2 regions of the Peribacillus sp. YIM B13481 genome follow, and region 2 is predicted to be linked to the other one. Evidence: predicted binding sites of a transcription regulator. Region 2 holds the regulator's gene; the other holds the start of a gene.
The links. Region 2 encodes Rex, which represses fermentation and respiration genes when NADH is low (regulators of the CRP and FNR family bind a similar motif). Its sites were predicted from a motif close to TTGTGAAATATTTCACAA; they were not measured.

Region 1: a site for Rex is predicted at 1,727-1,744, ahead of ACFX4X_RS14740 (helical membrane plugin domain-containing protein). Genes of this name have one in related genera too.

Annotation. Positions count from the first base shown of each region.
Region 1 covers NZ_JBHZPE010000024.1:41,234-45,661, forward strand. Annotated here, with positions in the region: gene ACFX4X_RS14730 (hydantoinase/oxoprolinase family protein) at 1-800, opposite strand, end outside; gene ACFX4X_RS14735 (hypothetical protein) at 1,289-1,459, opposite strand; gene ACFX4X_RS14740 (helical membrane plugin domain-containing protein) at 1,794-2,225, shown strand; gene ACFX4X_RS14745 (NAD(P)/FAD-dependent oxidoreductase) at 2,265-3,446, shown strand; gene ACFX4X_RS14750 (hypothetical protein) at 3,730-3,942, opposite strand; gene ACFX4X_RS14755 (hypothetical protein) at 4,077-4,208, shown strand.
Region 2 covers NZ_JBHZPE010000054.1:18,459-22,886, reverse strand. Annotated here, with positions in the region: gene ACFX4X_RS21645 (ABC-F family ATP-binding cassette domain-containing protein) at 1-1,008, opposite strand, end outside; gene moaC (cyclic pyranopterin monophosphate synthase MoaC) at 1,140-1,646, shown strand; gene ACFX4X_RS21635 (redox-sensing transcriptional repressor Rex) at 1,677-2,339, shown strand; gene ACFX4X_RS21630 (YdiK family protein) at 2,369-2,581, opposite strand; gene ACFX4X_RS21625 (CPBP family intramembrane glutamic endopeptidase) at 2,578-3,303, opposite strand; gene groES (co-chaperone GroES) at 3,640-3,924, shown strand; gene groL (chaperonin GroEL) at 3,984-4,428, shown strand, end outside.

The DNA.
Region 1 (4,428 bases), on a different contig from region 2:
CCTGCAGCGATGCCGGAGCTTGCAAGCCTTGCCGCATAACGGGGAACGGTTTGGGATGTCATGACCCCTCCGCCGGAATGAAGCACTAATATGTCATCTTCATATCCCCGTTTATTCATTTCCCTTTCAAGGGTTTTAATGTAGTTGCTGACAGTCGGTCCTAAAACCGCATTGACGATCGTCGTACTCATGCGCTCATGCTCAAAAATTTCAGGAAGGACTTCACTTGAAATGCATATATAGACATCCGGGAGTTCCTCCTGGATGATACGTTTCACTTTCGCCTCATTGCTTCCGTTTACATACGAGTTCATGAAGCAAACCGCAATGGATTCGGTACCGCGTCTTTTTAATTTCCTTGCCAGTGACCGTACTTCCTCTTCATTGATTTCCTTCAGGACATTCCCTGCAAAATCGATGCGTTCTTCCACTTCAAAACGGTCTCTTCTTTGAATATACGGTTTGGCTACATCATCATATGTATCCCATAACTCGAGTTTGGTTCCACGGCGAATTTCTGAAACATCTCGGAACCCTTTAGAGGTGATCAATGCTGTCTTTGGCAATTTTCTTTCAATCAAGGCATTGGTACCAACTGTCGTACCATGGGAAAACACTTTAATATTTTCACAATCTATTTCCGCTTTTGCGATTCCATCTAATATACCAATCTCAGGATTTAATGGAGTAGACGATGTTTTGGTTATTGAAATTTCCTTCGTGCTTTCATCAAAAACAAAAACATCCGTAAATGTTCCGCCTACATCAATTGCGAGCCTAGTTTGCTTCGTACCTATCATATAATTCCCACCCCTGCTACAAGATTTAAACTGCTTATACCTTTGTGAACATTACTTTCCGCTAATCCTTAAGTGCCTTAATGATACCGCTGAAAAGAACGATGTGTGAATGAAGGTCAGCCAGCCGTCGGATTCTTTGCCAAAAACGAAATAAGATGAATGATGAAATAAAAAAAACCAGTCATATCAATAAAAAATAATTGATATAACTGGTTTTGATCTAGGTTTAGCTCCGCTGGATGGCGAAGTCTATTAGATTCGACAGTTATTTATAGATTCATCTTTCAAATCAGGCGATGCATGGCAGAGTAGGAAATTTTCTTAAACTACCCTTATACGGCTATGTATTTATCTTACGTGAATTCACAATAAAGTCAAGTTAGTTTTTAGAATATTTAAATAACTATTTTTAAGGATCTATAGAGGACTTTTTACCAAAAAGGAGGAAAATTAAGTAAGCATAACAATTTCGCTATGCTTACAGCATGTTATTTATCAGGTGTTTCCAATGTGCCCTCCTCACTGTTTTTGAGGTAAACTTCAGAAATTCCATTCATGCCTTCCAATAGTTGTTCTTTAGTATAGTCCATACTGCCAACCAGTTTATTTTGCCTCTTATCATTATTCTCTTCTAAAAATTTTGATTCTGAATCCGCCACATTTTTCACCTCCATCATTTAGGATGGCGTATAAAGATTGAAATATGTATGATGATAATGATAGACACCTTGCTCTAGGATAAAATAACCGTTTTAGTAAAAGCTTTCAGATCAAACATAGACCATTCATTAAAATTGTTCTATCATATAACAGGAAAAGCGCATTTTTTGAATATTTTTAAAAAATCAGCTGTTTTCATGAAGCTAAAGGGATATACTATAGGATAGCTTTCACTACATTTTTAAAAGTATTTTTTGTGTCATACTTTGTGTAATTTTTTACAAGTTTTTCTATTTACATCAACAAAATGCTTATTGCAAAGGAGAATTGGATATGTCAGAAACGATTACCCAATCACAGACTGAACAAATTAATGCCCGCCAAAAACAATTAGATGTACTGGACCAATTATTAAAGCCCGAGGTTCAGGAATCCTTGAACACTTTAGTTGAGCAGTTACCAAAACTGACTGAATTAGTGAATATTTTAACAAAGTCTTATGATTTCGCTCAATCTGTTGCGACTGATGATGTTTTGAAAAGTGATACGGTCAGTGCCATTTCGGAGATCGCGACTCCTGTAGTCCATTCAGTGAAAGGGCTAGCGGCTAATGCCATCGAAGCTAAGGATCGTGCTGAAGTGAATAATGATGTGATCGGTCTTTTTGGACTGTTAAGGATGATGAAAGATCCGCAAGCACAAAAACTTTTCCGTTTCGCCCAAGCTTTTCTTGAAGTCTCTTCAGAACGTAAAAACCAAAAATAATTTGATAAACTTTCAATCAGTAAGGACGGGGGATTAACTATGTCAAAACAAATCGTCATCTTAGGTGCGGGTTATGCGGGATTACTATCAGCCTTATCCGTACGTGAATATTACAATAAGGATGAAGTGCAGGTTACAGTGGTGAATCAATTTCCAACGCACCAAATCATCACCGAATTGCACCGTCTTGCAGGCGGATCCATTTCTGAACAAGCCGTTTCGATTCCTTTGGAAAAACTTTTCAAAGGAAAAGATATCGACCTTACCATTTCAAAAGTGGAGTCTTTCTCAGTCGATAAAAAAGAAGTGAAACTTGCGAATGGTTCCACTTTATCTTATGATGCCCTAGTTGTTGCTTTGGGAAGCCAAACAGGATTCTTCGGCATTCCGGGACTTGAGGAAAACAGCATGGTCTTGAAATCCGTAAATGATGCTAACAAAATTTACAAACATATCGAAGATCGCATCCGTGAATATGCACAAACGAATAACGAAGCGGACGCTACAATCGTAATCGGCGGCGGCGGATTGACTGGCGTCGAGTTAATCGGTGAAATCGTGGATCATTTCCCTAAAATCGCCAAAAAGTTCGGAGTGGACTTCAAGGACTTGAAAATCAAGCTTGTGGAAGCTGGTCCAAAAATCCTTCCTGTCCTGCCTGACCACTTAATTGAACGTGCCATGTCCAGCTTGGAAGCACGCGGCGTTGAATTCTTGACAGGTCTGCCTGTAACGGGTGTTAAAGGAAATCAAATCGAATTGAAAGATGGACAAACGATCGAAGCCAATACGCTTGTTTGGACAGGCGGAGTCGCAGCACTTCCTATCGTAGGCGAATCAGGTCTTGAAGTGGATCGCGGCAAAGCAACCGTTAATGAATATTTGCAATCCAAATCCCATAATGACGTATTCGTTGTCGGAGACAGTGCCGTTGCTTTCCCTCCAGAAGGCGGCCGTCCATACGCTCCTACTGCACAAAATGCTTGGCAAATGGGTGAGCTTGTTGGATACAACCTATATGCAGCCTTTGAAGGCAAGAAACTTGAAGAATTTTCACCTGTCAACTCAGGTACACTTGCGAGCCTTGGCCGTAAGGATGCAGTGGCAACCGTTGGGGCCAATAACACTTCCCTTAAAGGTCTGCCGGCTACATTGATGAAAGAAGCAAGTAATATTCGCTATCTATCACACATCAAAGCCCTATTCAGCCTCGCTTATTAATTTATTATAGCCGTGACGTGACATCCAGTTCATTGTATGTCCGCGGTAAATGCCCTTTCTTCCCGGTCATCGGGATTAAAGGGCATTTTTTTCATGAATGTATTATACTGCCTGATCATGATGCAATGATTGACGAAAGATGTTAACAATGGACGGTACTCCATTTTGTTGCTTATCCATCTATAAATCTCCTGGGATTAGGCAACTCTCCTAAATCCTCTCCGTTAATTTTTATTAGCCCGTTTATCGTTAACTAACGCTCAAGTATGTACCATTGCGCATATTATAAAATTAACCTTATTAAAGGAGGGGTCTGTATGCCGAAAGGGAAAAAAGGAAAAGCAGCTTCATCTGGCAGTTCATCTACCGGTAGCACTTCTACTGGCAGCAAGTCCACTGGAAGCAAGTCTACTGGCAGCACAACTACTGGCAACACAACTACTGATTGACGAAAGATGTTAACAATGGACGGTACTCCATTTCGTTGCTTATCCATTCTATAATTCTCCTGATTAGGCAACTCTCCTAAATCCTCTCCATAATTTTTATTAGCCCGTTTGTCGTTAACTAACGCTCAAGTATGTACCATTTCGCATATCATAAAATTAACCTTATTAAGGAGGCGTCTGTATGAAAGGGAAAAAAGGAAAAGCAGCTTCATCTGGCAGTTCATCTACCGGTAGCACTTCTACTGGTGGCACTTCTACTGGCAACAAGTCCACTGGTAACAAGTCCACTGGCAATAAATCTACTGGAAAATAATCTACTGGCAACACAGCTACTGGTATCATAACTACTGGTATCACATCTACAACAACAACAACATCTACTTCATAAAGTTCAAGCTCAAGCTCGTCCTCTGAACGTGGCAAAAAAAGAAGAAGATAGATAGTTAAATATAAAATGCTTCAGCTTGATTAATCCCTGATTGATCAAGTGGAAGTATTTTATGATATTACGGCTTCATTAAGGTCAAGACTGT
Region 2 (4,428 bases):
CAAATCCTGAAGGTGTAGCACTTCATTTCCGCTTTGCCGTTCAATCTGGAAAGAGAAATTAGCGGATTTTTCATCACCTTGCGGCTTGTCCAATACATCCATCTTTTCGAGCTGTTTGCGTCTACTTTGTGCTCTTTTCGTGGTGGAAGCCCTTGTGATATTGCGTTGGACAAAGTCGCGAAGCTTTTCGATTTCCCCTTGTTGTTTCTCGAAAAGCTTCATGTCCCGCTCATAATCTTCCGCTTTTCCCTCTAGGTAAGAACTATAATTGCCATAGTACTTTTTCATGTTATTCCGGGAAATTTCATATACCTGGTTTACAACTTTATCAAGAAAATAGCGGTCATGGGAAACAATAAGAACAGCTCCTTGGTAGCCTTGTAAATATTGTTCAAGCCAAGAAAGGGTTTCGATATCCAAATGGTTCGTTGGCTCATCCAGAATCAATATATCCGGTTTCCTTAAAAGCAGCTTCCCTAAAGCAAGTCTTGTTTTTTGCCCACCGCTTAAAGTGGAAATTGGGGTAGAATAGTCAAAATCAGCAAACTGAAGTCCATGCAATACTGAACGAATATCCGCTTCATATTGATAACCGCCCTTCTCTTTGAAAGCTACCATCAAAGTGTCATATTCATTTAATACTTTTTGGTAAATTGCTTCATTTTCAAAGATGTCAGGTCTGGCCATATCAGCCTCAAGGCGACGCAGTTCTTTTTCTTGTTCTAAAAGGTCATTGAATACAGTCAGCATTTCATCCCAAATGGTCAGTTCTGATTCCAGTCCCGTGTCCTGTGCCATATATCCGATGGTGACACCTTTTGGTTTGATTATTTCACCGCCATCATGGGAAAGCTGCCCGGCTATGATTTTTAGCAGAGTAGATTTTCCAGCGCCATTTCGGCCGACAAGTGCAATTCTATCCTTATTTTGAACTTCGAGCTTCATATTTGATAAAATAAGTTCAGCTCCATAATATTTCGATAGTTGATTGATTTGTAATAAAATCATAGATTTCACCTCAATTGATTATTGTTAGTGTAACGTATTATAGTTATTATCGGCAACAGCTTGGTTCCAAGCAAAAACAAGCTATTACATAAAGTGGAATAATAGTGTATGATTTAGGAGGGGTTACTTAAATGGGAGACTTAACGCATTTTAATGAACAAGGCCGGGCTAAGATGGTTGATGTGACTGCTAAGCCTGAAACATCCCGGACGGCAATAGCTCAATCGAGCATTTTATTGAACGATGAAATATATGAGTTGGTCACGAACCAGAAAATGAAAAAAGGTGATGTATTGGCCGTTGCACAGGTTGCAGGAATCATGGCCAGCAAAAATACATCCAATATAATTCCAATGTGCCACCCTATTGCTCTGCAAGGGGTCAATATAGCCTTTGAATGGGAAAAAGAAGATGAAGGATATAGGCTTAGGATTGAAACGGAAGCTAAGACAAAAGGGAGTACAGGTGTGGAAATGGAAGCGTTAACAGCTGCATCCGTGACTGCCTTGACTATTTATGACATGTGTAAGGCCCTTGATAAGGGAATGGTAATCGGGCCTACATTCTTAGTGGAGAAAACAGGCGGAGTGTCTAGTAACGATTATAAAAGACAAGTAATTCAAACAGATAGAGATTAAGTTGAAAAGCATGTGTGAAGGCGGGGAAGAATGATGAACCATGACCCAAAGATACCGCAGGCAACAGCCAAAAGGTTGCCATTGTATTATCGATTTTTAAAGAACTTACATTCCTCAGGCAAACAAAGAGTTTCCTCGGCAGAGCTAAGCGAAGCTGTAAAGGTGGATTCTGCGACTATTCGCCGTGATTTTTCCTACTTTGGAGCGCTTGGAAAAAAAGGCTACGGCTACAATGTCAATTATTTATTATCCTTCTTTAGAAAAACACTAGATCAAGATGAACTGACAAAAGTCGCTTTAATCGGAGTGGGGAATTTAGGGACTGCTTTTTTAAATTACAATTTCATTAAAAATAATAATACGAAGATTGAAATGGCATTTGAAGTTTCTGAAGATAAGGTCGGCAAGCAAATAGCTGATGTGCCAATCTATCATATGGATCAAATCGATACACTATTGCAGGAAAATAATATTACTGCGGCTATTTTGACAGTGCCTGCTCAGGTAGCACAGACGATAACCGATCGTCTAGTCAAAGCTGATATAAAAGGAATATTGAATTTCACACCTGCACGGCTGACGGTACCCCCATCCATAAGGGTTCACCACATTGACCTGGCCGTGGAGCTTCAGTCACTCATCTACTTTCTGAAACATTATCCTGTAGTGGAAGAAGCTGCATTGGAGGAATGAAAAAAACGCTGCATCTTCGCAGCGTTTTTTTATTTTTTCTTATTTTTTTGGGCGGCTTTAATCTTAAAGTGAAGCATGATCATGCGTAATCCCGATCCAAAGTCTAAAGTCGCAATTAGTACAAGTATGTAGGCAAAGATTCCCCATCCGGAAGAACTGACGGTTTGAATCGCGATAGCGGTAAAAAGAGCTCCTAAGCCTGCATAGATGATACCCATGAATAATGGTGATTGACGTTTCATAATAAACCTCCGATGAAGGCCTGTGCAGTATCTAGCATCTTCTCAATATCATCCCGATTTACAACTTGAAAGATGATAACAAGCGTATTCATCGCAATATGTGCGCTCATGGAAACGAGGATGCGGCCCGTTTTCGCATAAAGAAAAGCAAAGGTAAAACCCATTGCCGAATATAAAAGAAGATGTTCCAATTCACCATGCGCCAAGCCAAAAATAACTGAACTGAGTAAAGCAGAAATAAAGAAGTTAAAGCGTTTATGAAGTGATCCGAAAATGATTTTCCGAAAAATGATTTCTTCCAATATAGGTCCAATAACTGAAGTGACGAAAATGACTATGGGAACTTGGTAAATGAGTGAAATGAGCTGCTGTGTATTTTCAGATTCAGGCTCCACCCCAAGCATCTGTTCAATGTATCCAGCAATGCTTTGCGCAAAAAGAGCGAGGAACACTCCGGCAACTGCCCATAATATGGACGTGGGAATGGAAGCTGGAGTGCTTCTGTCCATTTTTTCCTTCATATCTTTTCTCATTAAAAACAGGATCAAGGATAGAGCAACGAAAAAGCTGAATACGATCCAGTATGCTGCAGACCTCACCTGGAGTTCATCAGCAGTCATTCCAGTTGAAGACCCGATCAGCATGAAAAGAGGTACCCCAACAATACTGGATAATTGCATGGAAATGTAGGTGATGACGACGAACCAATATTCTTTTTTCAAAAATGAAAACTCCTTTTATTTAGTCACCCATTCCGCTTAGAACGTTCCTGATATGGGGACAATCTATAAACGCATACTCCAAAATGGTATCAAATAATGAGACAGAACACCACTTAAAGATACCCCTAACAAAACATTTTAGCACCTTTGTTAAAAGAATCATTATGCTAAAGTAGTATACCCGAAATTTATCAGAAATTAATAAAAAATTTTCGATAAGATACTTGCAAAAAAGGCTCGGTTTATTTAATATTATAAATGTGTTAGCACTCGATGGTGAAGAGTGCTAATAATCATGAAACAAATTATCAAGAGAATATGAGGAGGTTGTTTCACTTGTTAAAACCATTAGGTGATCGCGTTATTATTGAACTAGTTCAATCTGAAGAAAAGACTGCAAGCGGTATTGTTCTTCCTGATACTGCAAAAGAAAAGCCACAAGAAGGTAAGGTAGTAGCTGTTGGTACTGGCCGTGTCCTTGAAAATGGCGAACGTGTTGCTTTAGAGGTTGCCCAAGGCGATCTAATTATCTTCTCAAAATATGCAGGTACTGAAGTTAAATACGAAGATACTGAATACTTAATTTTACGTGAAAGCGACATTCTAGCTGTTATCGGCTAATTATACATCATACTTAACTGAACGAAAATTTTCTTAAAATTTTAGGGAGGTACTTATAAATGGCTAAAGAAATTAAATTTAGTGAAGAAGCTCGCCGCTCCATGCTTCGTGGTGTGGACGCACTTGCAGATGCAGTTAAAGTAACGCTTGGACCAAAAGGTCGTAACGTGGTTCTTGAGAAAAAATTCGGTTCACCGCTTATCACAAATGACGGTGTGACGATCGCTAAAGAAATTGAATTGGAAGATGCATTCGAAAACATGGGTGCGAAATTGGTTGCTGAAGTAGCGAGCAAAACAAACGACGTAGCTGGTGACGGTACAACTACTGCAACGGTTCTAGCGCAAGCGATGATTCGTGAAGGTCTTAAAAACGTAACAGCTGGTGCAAACCCAATGGGTATCCGTAAAGGAATCGAAAAAGCGGTTAATACTGCAATTGCAGAATTAAAAGCTATTTCTCAACCTGTTGAAAACAAAGAATCGATTGCACAAGTTGCTGCTA